Regions from separate parts of the Pseudarthrobacter sp. B4EP4b genome, predicted to be linked through region 1. Evidence: riboswitches for the same ligand, from Rfam matches in the RefSeq annotation. Region 1 holds a riboswitch; each other region holds the start of a gene.
What was found. A riboswitch is a leader RNA that binds a small molecule or an ion and turns the genes downstream of it on or off. The one in region 1 is predicted to bind thiamine pyrophosphate.
Positions count from the first base shown of each region.

Region 2: another riboswitch for thiamine pyrophosphate. It lies ahead of FNL14_RS17340 (ECF transporter S component); the one in region 1 lies ahead of thiC (phosphomethylpyrimidine synthase ThiC).
Region 3: another riboswitch for thiamine pyrophosphate. It lies ahead of FNL14_RS20860 (FAD-dependent oxidoreductase); the one in region 1 lies ahead of thiC (phosphomethylpyrimidine synthase ThiC).

Region 1 covers NZ_VHIJ01000010.1:72,877-80,406, reverse strand. The annotation lists gene trmD (tRNA (guanosine(37)-N1)-methyltransferase TrmD) at 51-863, opposite strand; gene rimM (ribosome maturation factor RimM) at 864-1,409, opposite strand; gene FNL14_RS04390 (RNA-binding protein) at 1,555-1,797, opposite strand; gene rpsP (30S ribosomal protein S16) at 1,799-2,215, opposite strand; gene FNL14_RS04380 (hypothetical protein) at 2,411-2,851, opposite strand; gene FNL14_RS04375 (VOC family protein) at 3,004-3,879, opposite strand; gene FNL14_RS04370 (amidohydrolase family protein) at 3,983-5,065, opposite strand; TPP riboswitch at 5,148-5,255, shown strand; gene thiC (phosphomethylpyrimidine synthase ThiC) at 5,250-7,094, shown strand; gene FNL14_RS04360 (alpha/beta fold hydrolase) at 7,081-7,530, opposite strand, start outside.
Region 2 covers NZ_VHIJ01000047.1:3,205-10,734, forward strand. The annotation lists gene FNL14_RS17320 (UDP-N-acetylglucosamine 1-carboxyvinyltransferase) at 1-1,446, opposite strand, end outside; gene FNL14_RS17325 (hypothetical protein) at 1,622-2,449, shown strand; gene FNL14_RS17330 (energy-coupling factor transporter transmembrane protein EcfT) at 2,541-3,341, opposite strand; gene FNL14_RS17335 (ABC transporter ATP-binding protein) at 3,338-4,891, opposite strand; gene FNL14_RS17340 (ECF transporter S component) at 4,891-5,514, opposite strand; TPP riboswitch at 5,574-5,714, opposite strand; gene FNL14_RS17345 (heme-degrading domain-containing protein) at 5,788-6,330, shown strand; gene FNL14_RS17350 (hypothetical protein) at 6,376-6,585, shown strand; gene FNL14_RS17355 (DUF4383 domain-containing protein) at 6,666-7,178, shown strand; gene FNL14_RS17360 (iron-containing redox enzyme family protein) at 7,237-7,530, shown strand, end outside.
Region 3 covers NZ_VHIJ01000065.1:7,947-15,476, forward strand. The annotation lists gene FNL14_RS20840 (site-specific DNA-methyltransferase) at 1-841, opposite strand, end outside; gene FNL14_RS20845 (DEAD/DEAH box helicase) at 850-2,541, opposite strand; gene FNL14_RS20850 (RNB domain-containing ribonuclease) at 2,831-4,318, opposite strand; gene thiE (thiamine phosphate synthase) at 4,451-5,188, opposite strand; TPP riboswitch at 5,216-5,334, shown strand; gene FNL14_RS20860 (FAD-dependent oxidoreductase) at 5,327-6,688, shown strand; gene thiS (sulfur carrier protein ThiS) at 6,685-6,921, shown strand; gene FNL14_RS20870 (thiazole synthase) at 6,925-7,530, shown strand, end outside.

The DNA of each region.
Region 1 (7,530 bases):
CGACGGACAGCCAATCCCGGAATCCGGCGGCCCGAAGATGCGGGCCCCGGTCAGTCCTGCTGTCCGTCAGGCCCGGCGGGGCGGCGCCGAAGGCGGCCGTCCACGACGTCGTATCCCAGGTCCTGCAGGGCGGCGCGGTCGGCACGGGGCAGCTTGCCGGCGTCGAACGTTTCGAGCAGGTCGGGGCGGCGTTCCGCCGTCCGGCGGAACTGTTCGTGCCTGCGCCACTGGGCGATCTTTCCATGGTTGCCGCTGAGCAGGACCGGGGGCACTTCCCGCTCGCGCCAGACAGATGGCTTGGTGTAGACCGGGTACTCCAGCAACCCGTCGGAGTGTGACTCCTCCACGAGCGACTCCGGGTTGCCCACAACACCGGGCAGGAGCCTGCCGATGGCCTCCACCATGGCCAGGACAGCCACTTCACCGCCGTTCAGGACGTAATCGCCAAGGCTGACGGGACGCACGGTGAAGTGTTCATTCGACCACTCGATGACCCGCTCGTCGATGCCCTCATAGCGTCCGCAGGCAAATGCGAGGTGCTCCTCTTCGGCCAGTTCGTAGGCGAGGGCCTGTGTGAACCGCTCCCCCGCGGGCGACGGGACGATCAGGACAGGCTTGTCCAAACCTGCCGGGCGTCCCTCTGCGATTGACGACAATGCCTGGGCCCAGGGCTCAGCCTTCATCACCATGCCCGCGCCACCGCCGTAGGGGGTGTCATCCACGGTCCGGTGCCTGTCGGTGGTGAAGGCCCGGAGATCGTGGACGTGAAGGTCCAGGATCCCGTCCTGGCGGGCCTTGCCGATCAGGGAGAGTTCAAGGGGCGCCAGGTACTCGGGAAAAATACTGACAACGTCGATCCGCATTTAGGCGTTGCTTTCCGGACCGGTTCCGGCGTCCTGGTCCACGTTCAGCTCGAACAGGCCGTCCGGCGGGGTGAGGAGGACGAATCCTTCCTCGATGTTGACCTCCGGCACGATCTGCTCAACGAAAGGTATGAGGATCTCTTCCCCGCCTGGCGTGGTGACCACCAGCAGGTCCTGGACCGGCATGGTGTTGAGCGCGGCGACCTTGCCCACCACCTGGGATCCCACCCGGGCTTCGAGTCCCACCAGCTCGTGCTCGTACCAGCCGTCGTCGTCGTCTTCGTCCAGTTCCTCGGTTTCAATGAAGAGTTTGGCACCGCGGAGGGTTTCCGCTTCATTGCGGGTTCCAATTTCCTCGAACCCCAGCAGCAGGATGTCCTTGTTCCAGCGGGCGCTGCTGACGGTCAGCGGTCCGGCAGAGGCCGGTTCGACCACAAATGCGGTTCCCGGAACAAACCGGTCCTCAGGGGCGTCGGTCAGGACCTGGACGGTTACTTCCCCCCGGATGCCGTGGGGTTTGCCGATTCGTGCCACCTGCAGCTGCATGTGTTCCTCTGTTCCGATGTGTCTGTTCCGTGTGGTTCGGCGGGGGGCCGGTGAAAGGGTGCCGGTGAAAGGGTGCCGGTGAAAGCACTCCGGCCCCTCCACCGTGGGTGGAGGGGCCGGAGCAAAAGCTGATGTTGCCGAGCGCTCAGCGGCGGCGGTCAGTGTCGACGACGTCGACCCTTACCGGTTCGCCGCCGGCCAGGGCTGCCACAACGGTGCGCAGTGCGCGTGCCGTGCGGCCCTGGCGGCCGATCACCCTTCCGAGGTCGTCCTGGTGAACGCGCACCTCGAGGGTATCCCCGCGGCGGTTGCTCTTGGAGCTGACCTTGACGTCATCCGGGGAATCAACGATTCCCCGGACCAGGTGTTCCAGCGCTTCTGCCAGCAACTTACTCAGCCTCGGTGGTCTCTGCCTCGGCCGGTGCCTCGGCTGCGTCAGACTTGGATGCCTTCTTGGTGATGGCTTCCGGGATGATCACAGAACCCTTTTCGGGAGCAACGAAGGCTACTTTCTCAGACTTGGTCTTGAGGGTGCCTTCCTGGCCCGGCAGGCCCTTGAACTTCTGCCAGTCACCGGTGATCTTCAGGATCGCGGCAACCTGCTCGGACGGCTGGGCGCCGACGGACAGCCAGTACTGTGCACGCTCGGAGTTAACCTCGATGTATGAGGGCTCTTCGGTGGGGTGGTACTTGCCGATTTCCTCGATGGCGCGGCCGTCACGCTTGGTGCGTGAGTCTGCGACGACGATGCGGTAGTACGGTGCGCGCATTTTGCCAAAGCGCTTAAGGCGAATCTTTACGGCCACTTTTGTGGTCACTCCTGTTTCAGAAAGGGGGTGAACCCGGCGTTCTGCACCCGTGGGGCGGGCCGTACTTGCGGGCTCGAAGGACAGGATCCGGACGCGGAGAGAGGGGCCACGCAGATCGAGTACCTGTTTATTGTGCCAGATGAGCGCCCGGATTTCGACTTGACACCCTGCCCGCGCCTGCGGGCATGTTGCTCAGGAGGTCCAGACGTACAGTCCGCTGCGCTCAGAGTCGTCGATTCCGCCGGCGAGTTCCGCCAGTTGCCGGACGTAGGTCCGGGCCTGGGCGGAATCGAACGGCATGTCCTCCTGGGCAGCCCACTGTTCGGCGACGTCATCCAGGACGTTGCCTTCCCCTTCGATCTCATAGGTCAGAAGGTCGGCGAGGGCACGGACCATGGCCGGAGGTACAGCAAGGAGCGAGTCGCTGGCTACGTCCACCATGGTCAGCTCGTAGTCGGCCCCGCCTGCATGCACGGCGGTGCCGGCGAGATCACCAAGCTGCTCAATTTCGAAGTCGCTGATTTCGGGGATGCGCACAGCGTGCGCGGCCGGCTGGCCGCTGCCCTGGTCCAGCACTCCGGCGCGCTTCAGCGCGCCTGCGTGGTCAGCAACAAAGATCTCGGTGAAGCCCATGGGAAGTGCCCTCGTTCCGTCGACGGTGCGGCCGCTCAAGCAAGCGGCACCTGCCGCGCCGGCCGTTCGGCATCAGCCTAGTACACCGCCCCGGCCCCCGCCGCCCGCACCCGCGCCGGCAGGCGGCATCCCAACGGGGTTAGCAGGCGGGCTCAGCGGACTGCGACCCGGATGTTGTTGCGCCAGGGATCCTCGAACCGCAGTTCCGCACCGGTATGGTGCGCGGGCACCCCGGCGACCTTCAGCCGGTCAGCCAGCGCCCCGACGTCGTCCCCCGAGGGAACTTCGATGAGCACTTCACCCAGGCCAAGAGTGTCCTTGCGGGGCCCCGCTCCGCGGCTGTTCCAGACGTTCATCGCCATGTGGTGGTGATACCGGCCGGCGGAGACAAAGAGTGCCTGTCCGTGCCAGCCGGCGGTCTTTTCGAAGCCAAGGGTGCCCACGTAGAAGTCCCGGGCCGACTGGACGTCGCCAACCTGGAGGTGGACGTGACCTACTCCCGCCACTGTTCCGCGCTGGCGCTGCAGGGATTCTTCGGTGAGGTGCTGCTCCAGGTAGCGCTGTGGCGGCAGGGCGAGGCTGTCCATCACCACGTCGGTACCGTTCCATGACCAGTTGCTCCGCGGGCGGTCCCAGTAGAGCTCAATGCCGTTGCCTTCGGGATCGGTGAAGTAGAAAGCCTCGCTGACGAGGTGGTCGGCGCTGCCCGTGAAGGAGCGCGGCTCGAACCGGGCCGCTGTGGCGATGGTGGCTGCGAGGTCGGCCTGGTTCTCAAACAGCAGGGCCGTGTGGAAAAGGCCGGCCTCCCCCCTGCCGGGGAGGTTCAATCCCGGAGCGGGGGCAAGGTGGACCAGCGGCTTCTGGAGCCGGCCAAGGTACAGCCCGCCGTCCTGCTCGGCCACAACTTCAAGCCCCAGTGCACGCTGGTAGTAGTCGGTCATGACCTTCATGTCGCCCACCTTGAGCATCACGGTGCCCATAGTGAGGTCGGCAGGAAGAAGATCCTGGGTGGCGGCTTCTGCAGTCATTGAAAACTCCCGGTGCTGGGGCCCGTCGGGTTGGTGGGCCTGTCACTATTAAAATTACTTGAAGCTTCAATTTATTCCAAGCAGTTTTCAGGTTATCCGTGTCTCAGCGGACGACGCGCCCGCCCAGCACCACATGGGCCAACTCCTGCACCGTTTCCGGAACCTGCCGCGGATCCTCCCGGCAGAGTACGACGTCGGCCCGGGCACCTTCCTCGAGCGCGTCAACACCCAGCCACTTCCGGGCGCCCCAGCAGGCGGCGTCAAGGGCGGCGGCCACAGGCAGGCCTGCATGGTGGAGGGCCAGGATTTCATCACCGATCCGACCGTGGCGGATGACGCTGCCGGCATCCGTTCCGGCGTAGATCTTCACTCCGGCGTCGAAGGCCTCCAGCACCCGCTCCGCCCGCCGTTCCCACAGGGCACGCATATGGGCCGCATACCGCGGGAACTTGGGCTCCGCCTGCGCGGCTATGTCAGGGAAAGTGGCGATGTTGATGAGGGTGGGCACCATGGCAACACCCTGCTCCACGAACCGCGGAAGGTGCCGCGGCAACAGTCCGGTGGCGTGTTCGATGCAGTCAATGTCCGCGTCCAGCATCTGGTCCAGTGTTTCTTCGGCGAAGCAGTGCGCGGTGATCCTGGCACCTTCGTCGTGCACGGCCTGGACGGCGTCCTTGACGACGGCGGCAGGGAACGACGGCGCCAGGTCGCCGGCGCCGCGGTCGATCCAGTCCCCTACGAGCTTGACCCAGCCGTCGCCGTCGCGGGCCTGCTTCCGGACGGCTTCCACCAGGCCGTCGGGCTCGACTTCCTCGGCGAAGCCGCGGAGGTACCTGCGGGTCCGGGCGACATGCCTGCCGGCGCGGATCAGCAGCGGCCCGTTGCGGCTGCCCTGGAGGAAGCGGGTGTCTGCGGGGGAACCTGCGTCCCTGACCAGCAGCGTGCCCGCATTCAGGTCGGTCCTTGCCTGCTCTCCCGCCGTCGCTTCGTCAACGGCGCCACCGGTTCCCAGGCCGATATGGCAGTGGGCGTCAACGAATCCCGGCAGCACCCAGCCATCAAGGATCCTGTCCGGTTCCGCCGCCGGCCGCCGGAAGGTCAGCCTGCCGTCCACGGACCACAGCCCGCGTGCCTCGGTGTCCGGCCCGGTCAGGACGGCGCCGTTGAACTGGATGATCTCTGCCATGGATCTGCCTCGCTTTCCCGCCCGGACAGGCTAGCACCACCGGATGTGACACGGCCCTTCCGAAACAGCTGTGGTAGCTTCTTGGTGACCACACGGGTGCCCTTGCAGGGGCTGAGATCGGGCTGACGCAGCCTGCGACCGTTGAACCTGTCCGGGTAATGCCGGCGAAGGAAGTGAGTATTCCTTGAGTACACCAAATGCACAGCTCAACCCTGCCCAAATTCAGTCCGGCGGCCTGTCCGAAGGCCAGGACCAGCCACCCGTCACGCAGTCGCTGAAGTCCCATTCCCTGGCGTTTGTCGAAGATGCGGCGGCCGGGATACGGGTGCCGGTCACGGAAATCGAGCTGGCGGATTCACCGAACGGCCAGCCCAACGGGCCGTTCCGCGTCTACCGGACCGCCGGGCCCGGCAGTGATCCCGTCCGCGGCCTCACGCCATTCCGGGCTGAGTGGATAGCAGCGCGTGCGGACACGGAAGCTTACGGCGGCCGCGGGCGGAACCTGCTCGACGACGGACGCTCGGCTGTCCGCCGCGGTGCGGCCAGCGCCGAGTGGAAGGGCGCGCGGCCGGTGCCCCGCCGCGCCGTCGACGGCAGGACCGTAACCCAGATGCACTACGCCCGGCAGGGCGTGGTCACCCCGGAGATGCGGTTTGTGGCCCTGCGGGAGAACTGCGACGTCGAGCTGGTCCGAAGTGAAATTGCTGCCGGCCGGGCCATCATTCCCAACAACATCAACCACCCCGAATCCGAGCCGATGATCATCGGCAAGGCATTCCTGGTGAAGATCAACGCGAACATCGGCAACTCGGCCGTCACCAGTTCCATCGCCGAGGAAGTGGACAAACTGCAGTGGGCCACCCAGTGGGGCGCGGACACGGTGATGGACCTGTCCACCGGCGACGACATCCACACCACCAGGGAATGGATCATCCGCAACTCCCCCGTGCCGATCGGAACCGTTCCCATCTACCAGGCACTCGAGAAGGTCAACGGCGAAGCCAATGCCCTGACCTGGGAAATTTTCCGCGACACCGTGATCGAACAATGCGAGCAGGGTGTGGACTACATGACCATCCACGCCGGGGTACTGCTCCGGTACGTGCCCCTGACGGCCAACCGCGTAACGGGCATCGTGTCCCGCGGCGGTTCGATCATGGCCGGCTGGTGCCTGGCGCATCACCAGGAGAACTTCCTCTACACACACTTTGACGAACTCTGCGAAATCTTCGCCCGGTACGACGTCGCCTTCTCCTTGGGTGACGGACTGCGGCCCGGGGCCACGGCGGACGCCAACGATGCGGCGCAGTTCGCCGAACTGGACACGCTGGCTGAGCTCACGCAGCGGGCATGGGAATACGACGTGCAGGTGATGGTGGAAGGCCCCGGCCACATTCCGTTCCACCTGGTGCGCGAAAACGTGGAGCGCCAGCAGGAACTGTGCAAGGGTGCCCCGTTCTACACACTGGGGCCGCTGGTCACCGACGTGGCCCCCGGCTATGACCACATCACCTCGGCCATCGGCGCCACCGAGATCGCCCGCTACGGCACCGCCATGCTGTGCTACGTCACGCCGAAGGAACACCTGGGCCTGCCCAACAAGGATGATGTTAAAACCGGAGTGATCACCTACAAGATCGCTGCCCACGCTGCGGACCTCGCCAAGGGCCACCCCGGCGCGCACGAACGCGACGACGCCCTGTCCAAGGCACGGTTCGAGTTCCGCTGGCGCGACCAGTTCGCGTTGTCCCTGGACCCTGTGACGGCCGAGGCGTTCCATGACGAAACGTTGCCGGCGGAACCGGCCAAGACGGCGCACTTCTGCTCCATGTGCGGCCCCAAGTTCTGCTCGATGCGGATCAGCCAGGACATCCGGGACGAGTATGGTTCAGCGGCGGCGCAGGCGGCACTGGCTGATGCCGCGGCAGGGATGCGCGGAAAGAGCGAGGAGTTCCTGGCGGCCGGCGGCAAGGTTTACCTTCCGGAACTGAGCGTTCCCGCCGGAAGCCAGGGCGTCAGGACGCCCTAGGTGACTGGATCCTGCTCACATCCCGGATAAAGGACCGCAGGATGCGGTCTCCCTCCACGGAGTCGTGGGGCCGGTGCCCTCCCGCCGCAGTGCGGTGCAGGGCGCCGGTCTCCCGCAGGTACCCGGCAATTTCCTCGTAGAGCGGTTCCCATCCCCCAGTGAGGACAAGGGTGGGCACGCCGGGGACGATGTGCAGCGGCGCTTCCCAGGCCGGGGCCTGCAGCCGCAGCCGCCTGGCGGAACGCTTCTCCTCGGCCGTGGCGGGCTGCTGCAGGTCCGTGGCGTAGACACGACGGACGAACTCGCGCTGGAAGTCCTGGTCGCTCATCTGGTGACGGGCATCGAACAAGGGCTGCATCAGGCCGATGTGCGCCGCGGTGGCCGGGAGTTCTGCGGTGAGCGACAGGCATGCCGGTTCCACCAGGGTCAGGGAAAA
Region 2 (7,530 bases), on a different contig from region 1:
GTAGATGTTCCGCAGCTCGGACACACCCCTTGCGGCCAGCATTGCCAGCAGCAGGCAGGCCGCCGGACGGAGCGCCGGCGGGCAGCCAACCTCTGCCGCGCGCCACCTGGTGGGCCCGTTGATGTAGATCCGGTGCGGATCCAGCAGTTGCACCTGCGCCCCCAACCGGTTCAGCTCCGTGAGATAGATGGCCCGGTTTTCGTAGACCCAGTCGTGGATCATGGTCTGCCCATTCGCATTTGCGGCAATCACAGCAAAGAACGGCAGGTTGTCGATGTTCAGGCCCGGGAACGGCATGGGATGGATCTTGTCCTCGGGAGCGTGCAGCTCGGACGGTTTGGTGGTCACATCCACCAGCCGGGTCCGGCCGTTGCGGGCCATGTACTCCTCGGATATCTCCAGCCGCTGGCCCATCTGCTCCAGTGTGGCCAGTTCAATCTCCATGAACTCAATGGGCACGCGGCGGATGGTCACCTCGGAATTGGTGACGATACCGGCGGTAATGAGGCTCATGGCCTCGATGGGGTCCTCGGACGGGAAGTATTCGATGTCCGCATTGATCATGGGACGGCCTGTGATCTTCAACGTGGTGGTGCCGACGCCGTCGATGCTGACACCAAGCATCTGCAGGTAGAAGCACAGGTCCTGCACCATGTAGTTGGGGCTGGCGTTGCGGATCACCGTTGTCCCCTCCCGGTGCGCCGCTGCCATGATGGCGTTCTCGGTGACGGTATCGCCGCGCTCGGTCAGCACGAAGGAACGGTCCCGGGTATCGGCAGACGGGGCCTGCACGGTGTAGAAACCCTGGGTGGCTTCCACGCTGAGGCCGAACTGGCGCAGCGCCTGCATGTGCGGCTCCACGGTGCGGGTGCCAAGGTCGCAACCGCCGGCATACGGAAGCCGGTACACGGAGGACTCATCCAGCAGTGGTCCCAGCAACATGATGACGCTTCGGGTGCGGCGGGCGGCCTCAACGTCCATGGCGTCCAGGTCCAAGATGTCCGGGCGGCGGAGCTGAAGGTCCGTGTCGTTAAGCCAGGTGCATTCCACGCCGATGCTGGTGAGCACCTCCACAATGCGGTTGACCTCTTCAATGCGGGCAAGGCGTCGGAGTATTGTCGTGCCCCTGTTGATCAGGCTGGCACACAGCAACGCCACTCCGGCATTCTTGCTGCTGTTGACGTCCACAGCACCGGACAGGGTCCGTCCGCCTTCCACCCGAAGGTGCGTCATCTGCGGTTTTCCCACGTTGACGATGCTTCTGCCAAAAATGGTTTCGAGGCGCTGGATCATTTTCAGGCTCAGGTTTTGCTTACCCTGCTCCATCCTGGCGATGGCGCTCTGGCTGGTGCCGAGCTCCGAAGCCAACTGGCCCTGGGTCCATCCTTTTTCGCTCCGGGCGTCCCGAAGCATGGCGGCAACGTGTTCCGTGGTCTCCTGCGTCATGAAGAAAATATATCATAAATGAGTTAGCGAGGCCGGAATATTGCCCATACTGCCAGTTTGGGAGAACGTTTACCCGCTACATGCGATAGAAATCCGCTGGGGTAGATTCTTGACCCTGTTCGCCTCAACGAGGACACTGGGAAGATCTCTCCCCTCAGCACCCATGGAGGTGGCCATGCCACGGACACTACCACGTACGAGAGCGGTGACCGCATGGGCAGCTTTTTTGCTGGCCATGCTCCTGATCCCTGCCTGGCCGGCGTCGGCTGCGCCATCTCCCGGCGCGGGAACCTCGACACTCCTTGGCAATGACGTTTCCTGGCCCCAGTGCGGCACGGCCCTTCCCAAGGGCCAGGCGTTCGGGATCGTGGGCCTCAACAATGGTCTTGCGAACACCACCAACCCTTGCTTGGCGGAACAACTAAAATGGGCCGCAACATCGTCCGGCGGCACCGCCCAGCCGAAGGTTTCCCTGTACGTCAACACCGCCAACCCGGGCAGGGCCGGCTCGTGGTGGCCCAGCAGTGACGAGTATCCCTCCGGCACCCCCGTCCGTAACCCCTACGGGCCCTGCAAGCCGAAGGACTACGGCAAAGCCTGCGCCTATATGTACGGCTACGCCAAGGCCTGGGACGACGCCTACATCCGGGGCATCAGCAACCCCGCGAGCTACGTCTGGTGGCTGGACGTGGAGACCGGAAACAGCTGGTCCACCTCAGACAAGGACGCCAACCGGGCAGTCCTGGAGGGCATGACGGACTTCTTCCGGAGCATCAACGTCAAGGGTGTGGGGATTTATTCGACCGGCTCCCAATGGAGCCAGATCGTGGGAACCGTCGGCAGCTCAAGCAGCCTGTATTCGCTGCCCAGTTGGCTGGCGGGGGCACGCTCGGTGACGGGTGCGAAGGGCAGCTGTTCCAACCCGCCGCTGACGGCAGGCGGACGTGTCACGCTTACCCAGTTTGTTTCGGGCGGATTCGACTACGACTATTCCTGCTTCTGAGTTTCGGCCCCAAAGCCGTGCCCTGCCTCAAAGCCCCACACCTGCAGTCACTCAGGACCACGGACATACAAAAGTCAGGCCAGATCCCGCGTCAACTTCCCAACCAGACCATATTCCACGTTCCCGCCCAGAGGGCCGTTGCAAACGCTGTACCGGCCATGAGCACGCCGCCGCCCAGCACCCACGCATCCAGCCAGCTGTAGGTAGACTCGCGCGCCCACGTCCGGGTTCCGCCACCGAAGCCGCGCGCCTCCATGGTCACCGCCAGGCGCGACGCTCGCCGGATCGCCTGGACCAGTAGTCCGAAGCTCTGCCCCAGCGTGGCCTTCACCCGCCGCAGCGCGTTGCCCCGTGAGCCTACTCCGCGCGCACGGCGGGCCATGCCGATGGTCTGCCACTCTTCAGCCAGCAGCCCCACCAGCCGCATGGCTGCCAGCGTCCCCAGCACGAACCGGTGCGGGAGCCGCGCCTTTTGCGCCAGCGCGTCGGCCAGGTCAGTGGGGTCGGTACAGCTCATCAGCAGCACAGCCGGCAGCGCAATCGCCAGCCCGCGCAGCATAAAACCGACCCCCAGCTCCAGCGATCCTTCGCTCATGGTCCAGAGGCCGACGTCGATCAGCGTCTTTCCGCTGTCCGGCGCCAGGATGGAGGTGCTCCAGCCGCCCACGGCTGCGGCGATGATCAGCGGCCAGCCGCGCTGCCACAACAGCGCCAGGGTGAGGCCGGCCAGTGGAAACAACAGGAGCTCAAAGACGAGCGCCACCGAGGCGGATACCCAGTCGATGGAGAGCGCCAGGACCGCGGTCACCAGAAACACAGCAGCGAACTTGCTTAGCGGGTTGGCGCGGGCCAGCAGAGCATGGTTTGCCTGCAGGTTCAGTTCCTGCCTCATGATGCCACCGCCGGCGCTGCGGCCATGCGCAGTTCAGTCCCGCCCAGGGCCGCCGTGAACTCGGCATCATGGGTCACCGAGACCACCGCGGTGCCGGCGTCGAGGAGTTCGGACAGGAACGAGGCCAGCTCGGCCCAGGTGTTGGCATCCTGGCCGAACGTGGGTTCGTCCAGGACCAGGACCTGGGGATGCGCGGCCAGGACCGTTGCCACGGAAAGCCGCCGCTTTTCCCCGCCGGACAGCGTATAGGGGTTGGCGTCAACGAGCTCCGTCAGCCGCAACCGCTCCAGCAGCTCGTCCACCCGCTCCGCCCCGTGGCCAAGATGCCGCGGACCAAACAGAAGTTCGTCCAGCACTTTCCCTGTGACGAACTGGTGCTCAGGCTCCTGGAAAACGGTCCCCACGCGCTCGATCAGCTGCTCCGCCTTCCACCGGTAAGGATCAATTCCCGCACCCCGGCTGAGCGCCAGGGTGGCCGAGACCTTGCCGGCAACTGGCTCCAACAGCCCGGCAAGGGTCAGTGCGAACGTCGACTTTCCCGCGCCGTTGGGCCCGGTGATGGCCAGCGCCTGCCCGGCGCGGACCTGGGCGGAGATGCCCTGCTGCACGGGCACCGGCGGCAGCTTCCGGAACCCCTTGCGGCGGGCCCGTGCCCGCGAAACCGCCAGTTCCTCGGCGGCGAGGAGAAGGTCGCCGGTCCCGGGCACCGGGCCCTCCGCGCGCTGCCTGGTTTCCGGAACGTAGCCCGGCACCCAGACACCGGCCGCAATGAGCATGCTCCTGGCCTCGCTGAGCACCTGGTCCGGCGGACCGTCCAAAAGCACTGCGGACTCCGTGGACGAACCCGGCTGCAGCACCACGATCCGGTCCACCAGGTCCTTCCACACGGACACCCGGTGCTCCACCACCACCAGGGTTGCCCCGGTTTTGTCCAGGCAGCGCGCCACGGCATCGCGGACCTCCAGCACCCCGGCAGGGTCCAGGTTGGCTGTCGGCTCGTCGAGGAGGATCAGCCCGGGCCGCATGGCAAGGATGCCGGCGAGCGCCAGCCGCTGCTTCTGCCCGCCGGACAGGGCCGACGTCGGGTGGTCCAGCGGCAGGTGGGACAGGCCGACGTCGTCGAGCGCCTCGTGCACGCGCGTCCAGATTTCATCGCGGGGCACCGCAAGGTTCTCTGCGCCGAAGGCGACGTCGTCACCTACCCGGGACAGGACCACCTGCGTCTCCGGATCCTGCTGCATCAGGCCGGCGCGGCCTCGCTGCTCCCGCGGGGAGGCACTGTCAACCAGCAGCGAACCGGACTCGTCGGATTCGCCGGCCTCGCCGTCGTCGTTAACATCGCCCAGGACCCCCGCCAGGGCATGGAGGAGGGTGGACTTGCCCGCCCCGGAAGGGCCGAGGAGCAGCACACGCTCCCCCGGCTGGATGTCCAGATCAAGGGCTCGGACCGCGGGTTTGGCCCGTCCGGCATGCCGCCAGCCCCAACCGCGGGCGCTGATGGCTGCCGGACGCACCGCAGCCGGCGCCCCGGAATGGGATGGAGCGGTCATCAGGAGAAGACTGGCTCCGTTGCTGCCTTCCGCGAGGCAAACGAGCCCAGGACTCCGGTCTTCGCCAGCCCGCGCGTGGCGATCCAGGACAGTGCCCCGGCAATGATGGCGCCGGAGACTGCCGTGAAGATGATGTACGCCAGCTTGTCCCCGCCCGAGTACGCGATGTTCCAGCCCCATGGGGCGAAAGAGTCGTTAAGGCCGCAGAACAGGCCCGCCCCGGCACCGGCCAGCAGCGACACCGGCAGGTTGAACTTCCTGTACACGAAGATGGCGAAGATGATCTCTGCGCCCAAGCCCTGGACAAAGCCGGAGAACAGCACGGAGGCACCGTACTGCGACCCCATCAGCAGCTCGCCGGTGGCGGCCACGGTTTCGCAGAACAGCGCGGCGCCCGGCTTGCGGATGATGAGCATGCCCAGCACGGCCGGAATCATCCAGCCGCCGGCGATCAGGCCGGTCAGGGGCGGATAGACGGCGTTCATGGGGGCCGAGACTGCGGCAGCCCCCTGGGACCAGGCCCAGAAGATGACGCCGCCGGCGACGGCGATCAGGGCCGCCACCACAATGTCCACGACGCGCCAGGACCTACTGGTGGTCTTCTTTACTGCTGTTGTTGCCATGTGATCCTCCTGAGGAACAGGAGGGGAAAGTGCGGCAAAGGCACTGACTGCCGTTGCCGGACTTCGAGAACTCGACTCCCTTGCGCCGGTACTAACCGGATCAGGTTCGAGGGTCTGCGGCTGTCCGCACTCTCAGCGCCCACCTGCGGATCCTGGCATGGCCAGTGATGCCCGACGGCGGCGCTCCCCTGTCGTTAATTGATTCTGTGGGTAGATAAATAGCCCTGCTGGGCGTGGTCCAGTTTACACCGGAGGAGGGGTAGATTGTGGGCCATGACTGCCAATGCGCCGGATATGACTGAGTTCGATCCCGATTCCGATGACACCCAGCCTGAGGGCTCCCTGCAGGCCCTCATCGCGCGGATAGAGGGCGAAATCCGCGAGCTCCAGTTCCCCCGGTTTTCGATGGACGACGCCCTGAACCTGGGGCTCCTGCTGGTGGAACTGGGCAAGGAGGACCAGCTCCCCATCGCCATCGACATCACCAAGGGCGACCAGGTCCTCTTCCATGTGGCCCTGCCGGGCGCCACTCCGGACAACGAGTTCTGGATCCGGGCCAAAAAGCGCACCGCCGCACGGTATGAGGTGCCGTCCCTGCTGGTGGGGCTGCGCGGACGGCTCGGCGGCGGCAGGATCGAGGACCACGCCTGGTTCGACCAAAGCCGGTATGCGGCCCACGGGGGCTCCTTTCCGGTCTACGTCGCAGATGTGGGCGCCGTGGCAACCGTGACCGTTTCGGGGCTGCCCCAGGTGCAGGACCACAACCTGGTGGTGCAGGCCCTGCGCGAAGTCCTTGGTTCGATGGGTGCTCACTGACGCAGCGTTCGAAGCTGCAAAGTTCCGGCGACGGGGAGGGGCATCGTGAGCAGTCCGTTGGGGGAGAACCAGGTGCGGGCGGCGGTGGACAAAGCCGAGGACGAGATGATCTACATTGGCCCGGACCATCCCTACTATCCCCTGCTCGCAGAACTTGTGGCCGCCGTCGGGAAGGCCTGGCAACAGGGGTATGAGCAGGGCCGCCACGGCGGGCACCACGCCAACCCCTACGCCTGGAACAACCCGGAGGAGTGAACTCCGGGTAGGAAGCGTGCTTAGCATTTATTAGTAATCATGCTTACTATGTTGTTCCCGGCTTTTGAGGAGTACAGCATATGGCGGTCAGCACCCGCGGCACCGACGCGAGGACGGGCCTGCAGAAGGCCACCCTTGCCACGAGCATCGTCTTCCTGCTGCTGGGGATGTTGGGATTCATTCCTGGCATTACCGATAATTTCGATTCCTTGGGCTTCGCCGGACCCGGCTCTAAAGCAGAGCTGTTCGGCGTTTTCCGAGTGTCGGTGCTGCACAATGCCGTCCATTTAGCGACAGCTATTGCGGGGCTGGTGATGGCCAGAACGCACCGGCAGGGACGGAACTTCCTCATTTACGGGGGCGTCGCCTACCTCTTCCTCTGGCTGTACGGCCTGCTGATGGGCGATGACCTGCCGGCAAACTTCCTTCCCGAAAACAATGCGGACAACTGGCTGCACCTGGCCTTGGGCCTGGCCATGATCGCCCTTGCCGTCCTGCTGTCGCCAAAGACCGTTCCCGGCGATAAGTCCTTTCCCGGCAGCCAGGGCATGGACCGCCCGGCCCGGAACCCGGACGAGCACAACCAGACTTGAACGCCCACCGAAACCCGCTGTCGACGACGCAGCAGCGCCGCACGCCCAAAGGAGCACCATGAAGATCCCGGAACCTCGAGGTCCGATCACCAGCACCCTCTTTCGTGCCCTCACCTGCACGCCCGGCAGTGACGAGGGTGCCGCCGCCGTGGAGGACCTGCGCCTGCTGGCCAGGCCCAAGGCCTCCAAAGACATCATTGGCGACGACGACGTCCAACTGGCCCTCTTCTGCCTTTACGAGCTGCACTATTCGGGGCTGGAAGGGGTCAGTGACGAGTGGGAGTGGGAACCCGGGCTGATCCATCTGCGCCGCTTGATGGAGCGCCCGTTCGAAGCGGCGCTCCGGGCTGCC
Region 3 (7,530 bases), on a different contig from region 1:
GCGCACCGAGGCGCTTGGCCATGATGTCGATGGCAGGCTGGTTCTGGTCCACGCACACAAACCTCCGGCCGAGCTTCGCGGAGACGGCCCCCAGTGTCCCGGAGCCGGCGAAGAAGTCCAGGCACCAGTCGCCGGGCCGGCTTGAGGCTGCCACCACGCGTCGGACCAGGCCTTCGGGCTTCTGCGTGGGGTAGCCGGTTTTTTCCTTGCCGGTGGGGGAGACGATGGTATGCCACCAGACGTCAGTGGGCAGCTTTCCCAGTTCACGCTTGGCAGGGGTCACCAGTCCCGGGGCCATGTACGGCTCGCGGTCCACCTCGGCGCTGTCGAAGTGGTACTTCGCCGGGTTTTTCACATACACCAGGATGTTGTCGTGCTTGGTGGGCCACCGGTTTTTGGCCCGGGCGCCGTAGTCATAGGCCCAGATGATCTCGTTCAGGAAGCATTCCCGGCCGAAGATCGCATCCAGCATCACCTTGGCGTAGTGCACCTCGCGGTAGTCCAGGTGCAGGTACAGGGTGCCGTCGTCGGCCAGCAGGCGCCACGCCTCCACGAGCCGCGGCTCGAGGAAGGACCAATAATCACTGAACGCGTCGTCGTAGCGGTGCAGCGCGCCCTTGATCGTGTCGTAGGAGCGCCCCTTAAAGCCCAGCCGGTCGCCGGTGCCCTCAGCATTGGCCACCATGGTGGTCTGCTGGCGCTGCTGCGGCCGGCCGGTGTTAAACGGCGGATCCACATAAATCAGTGTGAAGGCGCCGTCCGGCAGCGAGGGGAGGAAGTCCGCGTTGTCCGCGTGAACCACCAGGCTGCTGCCGTCCGGCGCCCAGACAGTGTCAGTCATATAGGGGTTTAGGCCTCGGTGCTGCCAGGCTGTGCGGCCTTGTCGCCGGCCACGACCTCACCGTTGCGGCGGCGGGTCCGCGTCCGCGGGCGGCGGGTACGTGAGGGCTGTTCCGTTTCGGTGGCGGCGGGGGCCTCGCCGGCGGCGGCAGGGCTTTCCGCCGCATCGGACGTACGACGGCGGCGCTCACCGGAGCGGCTGGTGTCCCCGCCCGTGCGGCCGCCTTCGCGGTTACCGCCACGGCCTTCACGGCCGCGGTTGTCCCGGTCACGGCCGTCGCGGGCCCGGCCTGCGTCGCGGCCGCTGCGGCTGTTCTTCTTGCCGGTCTCGCCCAGGTCCTCCAGGACCTCTGCGTCGACGCCGGCCAGGGTGCGCTTATCGCGCGGCAGGCGGCCTTTGGTGCCCTCAGGGATGTCGAGGTCCGTGTACAGGTGCGGGGAGGATGAGTACGTTTCCACCGGCTCGGGCACACTCAGGCCCAAGGCCTTGTTGATCAGGCCCCAGCGGGGCATGTCGTCCCAGTCCACGAAAGTGACGGCAGTGCCCTTGTTGCCGGCGCGGCCGGTACGGCCCACGCGGTGCAGGTAGATCTTTTCGTCTTCGACGCACTGGTAGTTGATGACGTGGGTTACGTCCTCGACGTCGATGCCGCGGGCAGCCACGTCGGTGGCCACGAGGACGTCCACCTTGTTGTTGCGGAAGGCCCGGAGTGCCTGCTCGCGGGCGCCCTGGCCGAGGTCGCCGTGGATGGCGGCGGCGGCGAACCCGCGGTCCACCAGTTCCTCGGCCACCTTGGCGGCAGTGCGCTTGGTCTTGGTGAAGATGATGGTGCGTCCGCGGCCCTTGGCCTGGAGGATGCGGGCCACCACCTCGATCTTGTCCATGCTGTGCGCGCGGTAGATCAGCTGGCGGATGTCGCGCTTGGTCAGGCCTTCATCCTCCGGGTCCGCGGCACGGATGTGGGTGGGCTGGGTCATGTAGCGGCGGGCCATGGCGATGACCGGGCCGGGCATGGTGGCGGAGAACAGCAGGGTCTGGCGCACGGCCGGCGTTGCGGCGATGAGGGTTTCGACGTCGGGCAGGAAGCCGAGGTCCAGCATCTCGTCGGCCTCGTCCAGGATGACGATCTTGACGTTTTTCAGGCTCAGGTGCTTCTGCTTGAAGAGGTCGATGAGGCGGCCAGGAGTGCCCACCACAACCTCTACGCCCTGCTTCAGGGCTTCCACCTGGGGCTCATAGGCGCGGCCGCCGTAGATGGTGGCAATGCGGGCGTTGCGCTTCCGCGACGCGGTCTGCAGGTCATTGGCCACCTGCACTGCGAGTTCGCGGGTAGGAACGATGACCAGGGCCTGCGGCGCACCGGGGACCGCGAGCTTGTCATAACCGGGATCGTCCTGGCCCACCACGCGCTGCAGCGCGGGGATGCCGAAACCGAGGGTCTTGCCGGTACCGGTCTTGGCCTGGCCGATGATGTCGTGGCCGGACAGGGCCACCGGCAACGTCATGGCCTGGATGGGGAACGGGTGTGTAATTCCGGCGTCGGCCAGGGATTCCACGATGTCGGCGCGCACGTTGTAGTCCGCGAAGGATTTTTCCGCGATCTCATGCGGCTTCTCATCCGAGATGATGGTTTCTTCGGGCTCGATGGTTTCGGTGCCGGACTCGTCGGTCAGGAGCTGGTGGGTATGCAATTCACTCACTGGGGAGTTTCCTTATTCATTTGGGCATTGGCGCTGCCTGCTCAACGGGCCTGCCGTAAGGCTGTTCCGGAGCACGCTCGGGCGCACAAGCAATTCCAGTGGAAGCCGATCGCGGGCTATCTAAATGCTGGCACTGGTGACCAACGGGTAAATCTCAAGATCGCGTAGGGGCGGGCTTGTTGGTTTCAAATCAAGGAAATCAACGACCGGGCATCCATTTCTACTCCTTCAGTCTAGCGGCAGGGAGCCCAAATACCGGCTTTGGGCCTTCAACACCGCCCCAGTGCTGCTATTGGACCAGCTCGAAATGGACTTCCCGGGTGGCGATATCCGAGGAGACCAGGCGCACGCGGACCTTTGTTCCGGGCTCCAGCTCGCCGGCGCAGCGGGCCGTAACCGCGGGGTCCGCGATCTGGATGGTCCCCGAACCGCCGTTCCCGTTGCCGTTCCCGTTCTTGCCGTTGCCGTTTTTCCCGTTGTCCTTTTGGGGCTTGGAACCGGAAATGACGATCGCGTCGAACTCCTGGCCCACGTGGTTGACCAGCAGGGCCGCCTCCACAGTGTCCAGGGCCATTTTCTCCATCCGCGACGCCAGTTGGTCGGATCCGGCCATGATTTCCGGCAACGTTGGCAGGGCATCCCGTGCCCAGCCCGGTACCTTGCCGCCGTTGCTCAACGCCTCACAGATGACCAGGACAAAGCGGTCCACCAGGCGGCGCAGCGGGGCAGTGGTGTGCGCATAGGCGGCGCCGATGGCGGACTGGACGGCATCTTCGGGCACGGACCCGTCAAAGGCCGTGTAGGCAGCGCCGCGGAACAACATCCCGGCGGAGTGCATGATGGCCAGTTGGCGGGGATCGGTGGGGTCCAGGCTCCGCAGGTACTCGCCGTAGCTGACTTCACCGTCCCAGGGCTTGCCCAGGGCTTCGGTCTGCAGCCGGAAATGGTTCAGCGAGCGCTCATCGGGCGATGGCATGGTGCGCAGGATGCCCACTTTTCCCGTGAGCATGAGGCGGGCCGCTGCCATTCCGGTCATCAGCGAGATCTGGGCGTTCCAGTCCTCCACGGGCAGCTGGGGAGCAGCAGCGATCCGGTAGCCGCCGTCGGGCAGCTGGACGATCTCCTGGTCGGGCATGTTCAGGCTGGCGCCGCCGCGGGCACGCTCCAGTTCCACGCGCTTGAGCCCCACCTCTTTAAGGAGCTTCAGCACCGGCGGAGCCGTTCCGGCGTCCAGTTCCGCCTGCGTGCCCTTGTAGCTGAGCTTGGCCCGGCTGCGGATACGGGCCCGCCTGACGGCGACGGACGTGACCTCCGCGGCACTGTCCAGGCGGAAATCCCAGACGAATGCAGAGCAGTCCTGGTCCGGAAGGAGGCTGCCGGCCTGTTCACTGATGATTTCCGGATGCAGCGGGATCCGCCCGTCGGGGGCGTAGAACGTCTGTCCGCGGCGCCTTGTTTCCGCGTCCAACGGTCCGCCGGGCGTGACGAATGCGGGCACGTCGGCGATGGCGTAGAGCACGTGGTACCCGTCGCCGTCGGGCTCGATGAACAGTGCCTGGTCCAGGTCGGTGGAGGAGGCGGGATCAATGGTGACGAACTCGACGGCGGTGAGGTCGTAGGCGGGCAGCTGCAGGGATTCGACGGCCGCTTTGGCATCCGCCACGGCGTCGTCAGGGTAGGCGCCAGGCAGCTCCAGTTCGGTCCGCAGCGCACTGAGCGCCGCCTCGAGCGCGTTGTTGTGCTGGTGGACGTTGGGAGCCAGCCGATGGTGTGACACGAAAATCAGCCTAACTCGAATTCCGGCGATAATGCAGGCATCCGGGCCGGGAAGGGCGCACGGTAAAACCAGGGTAGCGGGCGTCAGCGGACTGGATGGTCAGTGAACCGTATCGCCGGAGACCGGACAGCCTCAGGAACCGGGGGCATCCAAGGCTGCGAGGAGCGATGCGGCGGCGGCCGAGGGATCGTCCGCCTCCGTGATGGCCCGGACCACCACAATGCGGCGGGCGCCTGCTTCCACTACCTGCTCAACGTTGCCGTGGTCGATGCCGCCGATGGCAAACCAGGGGACACCGGCGTCGGGCTGTCCTTCCTGTCCCCCAGCACTGGCCGCCGCGGCAGCGTACTTCACCAGCTCAAGCCCGACGGCGGCCCGCCCCGGTTTGGTGGGCGTTGCCCACACGGGGCCCACGCAGAAGTAGTCCAGCCCCGCGGGTCCGGCCGCTGCCGCAAGGGCCGCGTCCACCTGCTCCGGTGCATGGCTGGACAGTCCGATGGCTGCGTTGCCGTTGAGCAGGGTGCGCGCGGCAGCGAGGGGAAGGTCCTTCTGGCCGATGTGGAACACCGGCGCGCCGGACAGCACTGCAATGTCAGCCCTGTCATTGACAGCCCACAGGCGGCCGTGGCGCTCCGCGGTTTCCTTCAGCACGGCCAGGATTTCCAGTTCCTCCGCGGCCTCAATGGTCTTGTCCCGGAGCTGGATGATGTCCACGCCGCCGGCAAAAGCGGCATCCACGAACTGCCCGAAATCGCCGCGGTCCTTGCGGGCATCCGTGCAGAGATACAGGCGCGCGGAGCTGAGGCCGTTGCTGATTTTGGTGGTGCTGAGGACATCGGTGCCGGCGGCAGGAGTGTGGGACACATTCATGGGGGCAAGCCTAGTTCCTCTACACTTGCCTCGTACTGCGGGAGCCCGCGGCAGCTGTCACAAAGCGCCGGGCTGAGAGGGCGTCAGAGCCGACCGCTTGACCTGATCCGGCTAGTACCGGCGTAGGGAAGGAGACACATGGGCGCACTATCTGGCCGCGCAATGAAACAACAGGCCGCGCGCGCCGGCGGCACCATCCAGGCTGACGTCGCCGTCATAGGCGGCGGGGTTATCGGCCATGGGATCGCCTGGGAGGCACAACGCTCCGGGCGGTCCGTGGTGCTCATCGACGACGCACCGGGTTCGGGTGCCAGCTGGGCGGCCGCCGGGATGCTCGCCCCCGTCAGCGAACTGCACTACCAGGAGGAGGGCCTCCTGGAGCTGATGCTGGACAGTTCGACGCGCTGGCCCGCTTTTATTGCCGGGCTCCGCGCAGCATCGGGTGCTGATCCGGGATACATCACGACGCCGACCCTCGCCGTGGGTGGCGACGCCGCGGACCGCCGGGCACTGATGGACCTGCGCGGAGTACAGCAGGCCAACGGCCTCAGCGTGGAACCGCTCACCGTCCGCGAAGCCCGTCAACGGGAGCCACTGCTCAGCCCGGCGATCGCCTGCGCGCTGGACACCCCGGCCGATCACCAGGTGGATCCGAGGCTGCTGGTGGACTGCCTGCGTCAGGCGCTCGCCGGCCACGGCGGCCACGGCAGCGGCAGTGACGCGAACGGGGCCGGGGGCGATGGCACAGCTGTAGCAGGCGCCGTCGACGGCTACTCGGTGCCGGACAAGGCAACGGCACTTCTGTGGCAGGACGGGGCCGTTGCCGGCGTGCAGTTGGCCGGCGGGGGAACCATCCTGGCCGCAGAGACCGTGGTGGCGAACGGGCTGCACGCGGCAGAACTTCAATCACTCCCGGAAGGCCTGCACCTTCCGCTGCGGCCCGTCTATGGGGACATCCTGCGGCTCGCCGTGCCCCGGCACCTGCAGCCGTTGGTGACCTCCACGGTCCGCGGATTGGTCCACGGCGTTCCGGTGTACATCGTTCCCCGGCGGGACGGCACCGTGGTCATTGGGGCAACCCAGCGCGAAGACGCGCCGGCTACTGCGCATGCCGTTTCCGCCGGTGGGGTCTACCAGCTCCTGCGCGACGCGCAGGTGCTGGTTCCCGCCGTCGCCGAACTCGAACTGCTGGAATGCACTGCCCGCGCCCGGCCCGGAACCCCGGACAATGCCCCGCTGCTGGGGCGCGTGCCCGCAACGCAAGGCATTGCGGGACAGGCCGGACACGTCCCCGGCCTCATCGTGGCCACCGGGTTCTTTCGCCACGGCGTCCACCTGACGCCGGCCGCAGCCGCCATTTGCCGGGACCTCCTGGACGGCCGCGAGGATCCCCGCTGGGCACCCTTCAACCCGTCCCGCTTCAACGCCACACCCGCCGCGACTACCCGCTTCCCAACCGGCCGCCTGAGCCACCAACCGCCCACAAAGGAATCAGTATGAACATCACCTTGAACGGAACCCCGCACCCAGTGCCGGATGGTGCTTCCATCACGCAGCTCGTCAGCCAGGTCACCGGCCGTCCCCTCGGCGCGGACGGGCAGGCCACGGATGGGCAGAAGCTCGGTATGGCCGTGGCACACAACGCCCAGGTAGTGCCGCGCAGCCAGTGGTTCGCCACTGCGCTCGCGGACGGCGACGAGGTCGAACTCGTCACGGCTGTGCAGGGAGGCTGACCCATGAGCGAAACCATCACTGCTGCAACCTCTGCCGCGCTCCACGATCCGCTTGTCATTGACGGCGTCGAACTGGAATCCCGGCTCATCATGGGCACGGGGGGCGCACCCAGCCTGGACGGCCTCGGCGCTGCGCTCCTCGCCTCCGGGACAAGCCTGACCACGGTGGCCATGCGCCGCTATTCGACGGCGGAGACAGGCTCTCTGTTCCAGCTGCTCGTGGACCACGGCATCCGGGTGCTGCCCAACACAGCCGGCTGCTTCACCGCCCGGGACGCCGTGCTCACGGCCGAGCTGGCCCGCGAGGCACTGGAAACCGACTGGGTGAAACTGGAAGTCATCGCGGACGAGCAGACGCTCCTGCCGGACGCCGTCGAACTGGTGGACGCCACGGAACAGCTGGTCCACCGGGGCTTCAAAGTGTTCGCCTACACCAACGACGATCCTGTCCTTGCCCTCCGGCTCGAGAACCTTGGCGCCACGGCCGTAATGCCGCTCGGATCACCTATCGGTACCGGCCTGGGTATCCTGAACCCGCACAACATCGAACTGATTGTGTCCCGGGCCTCGGTTCCGGTGGTCCTGGACGCTGGCATCGGCACTGCCTCG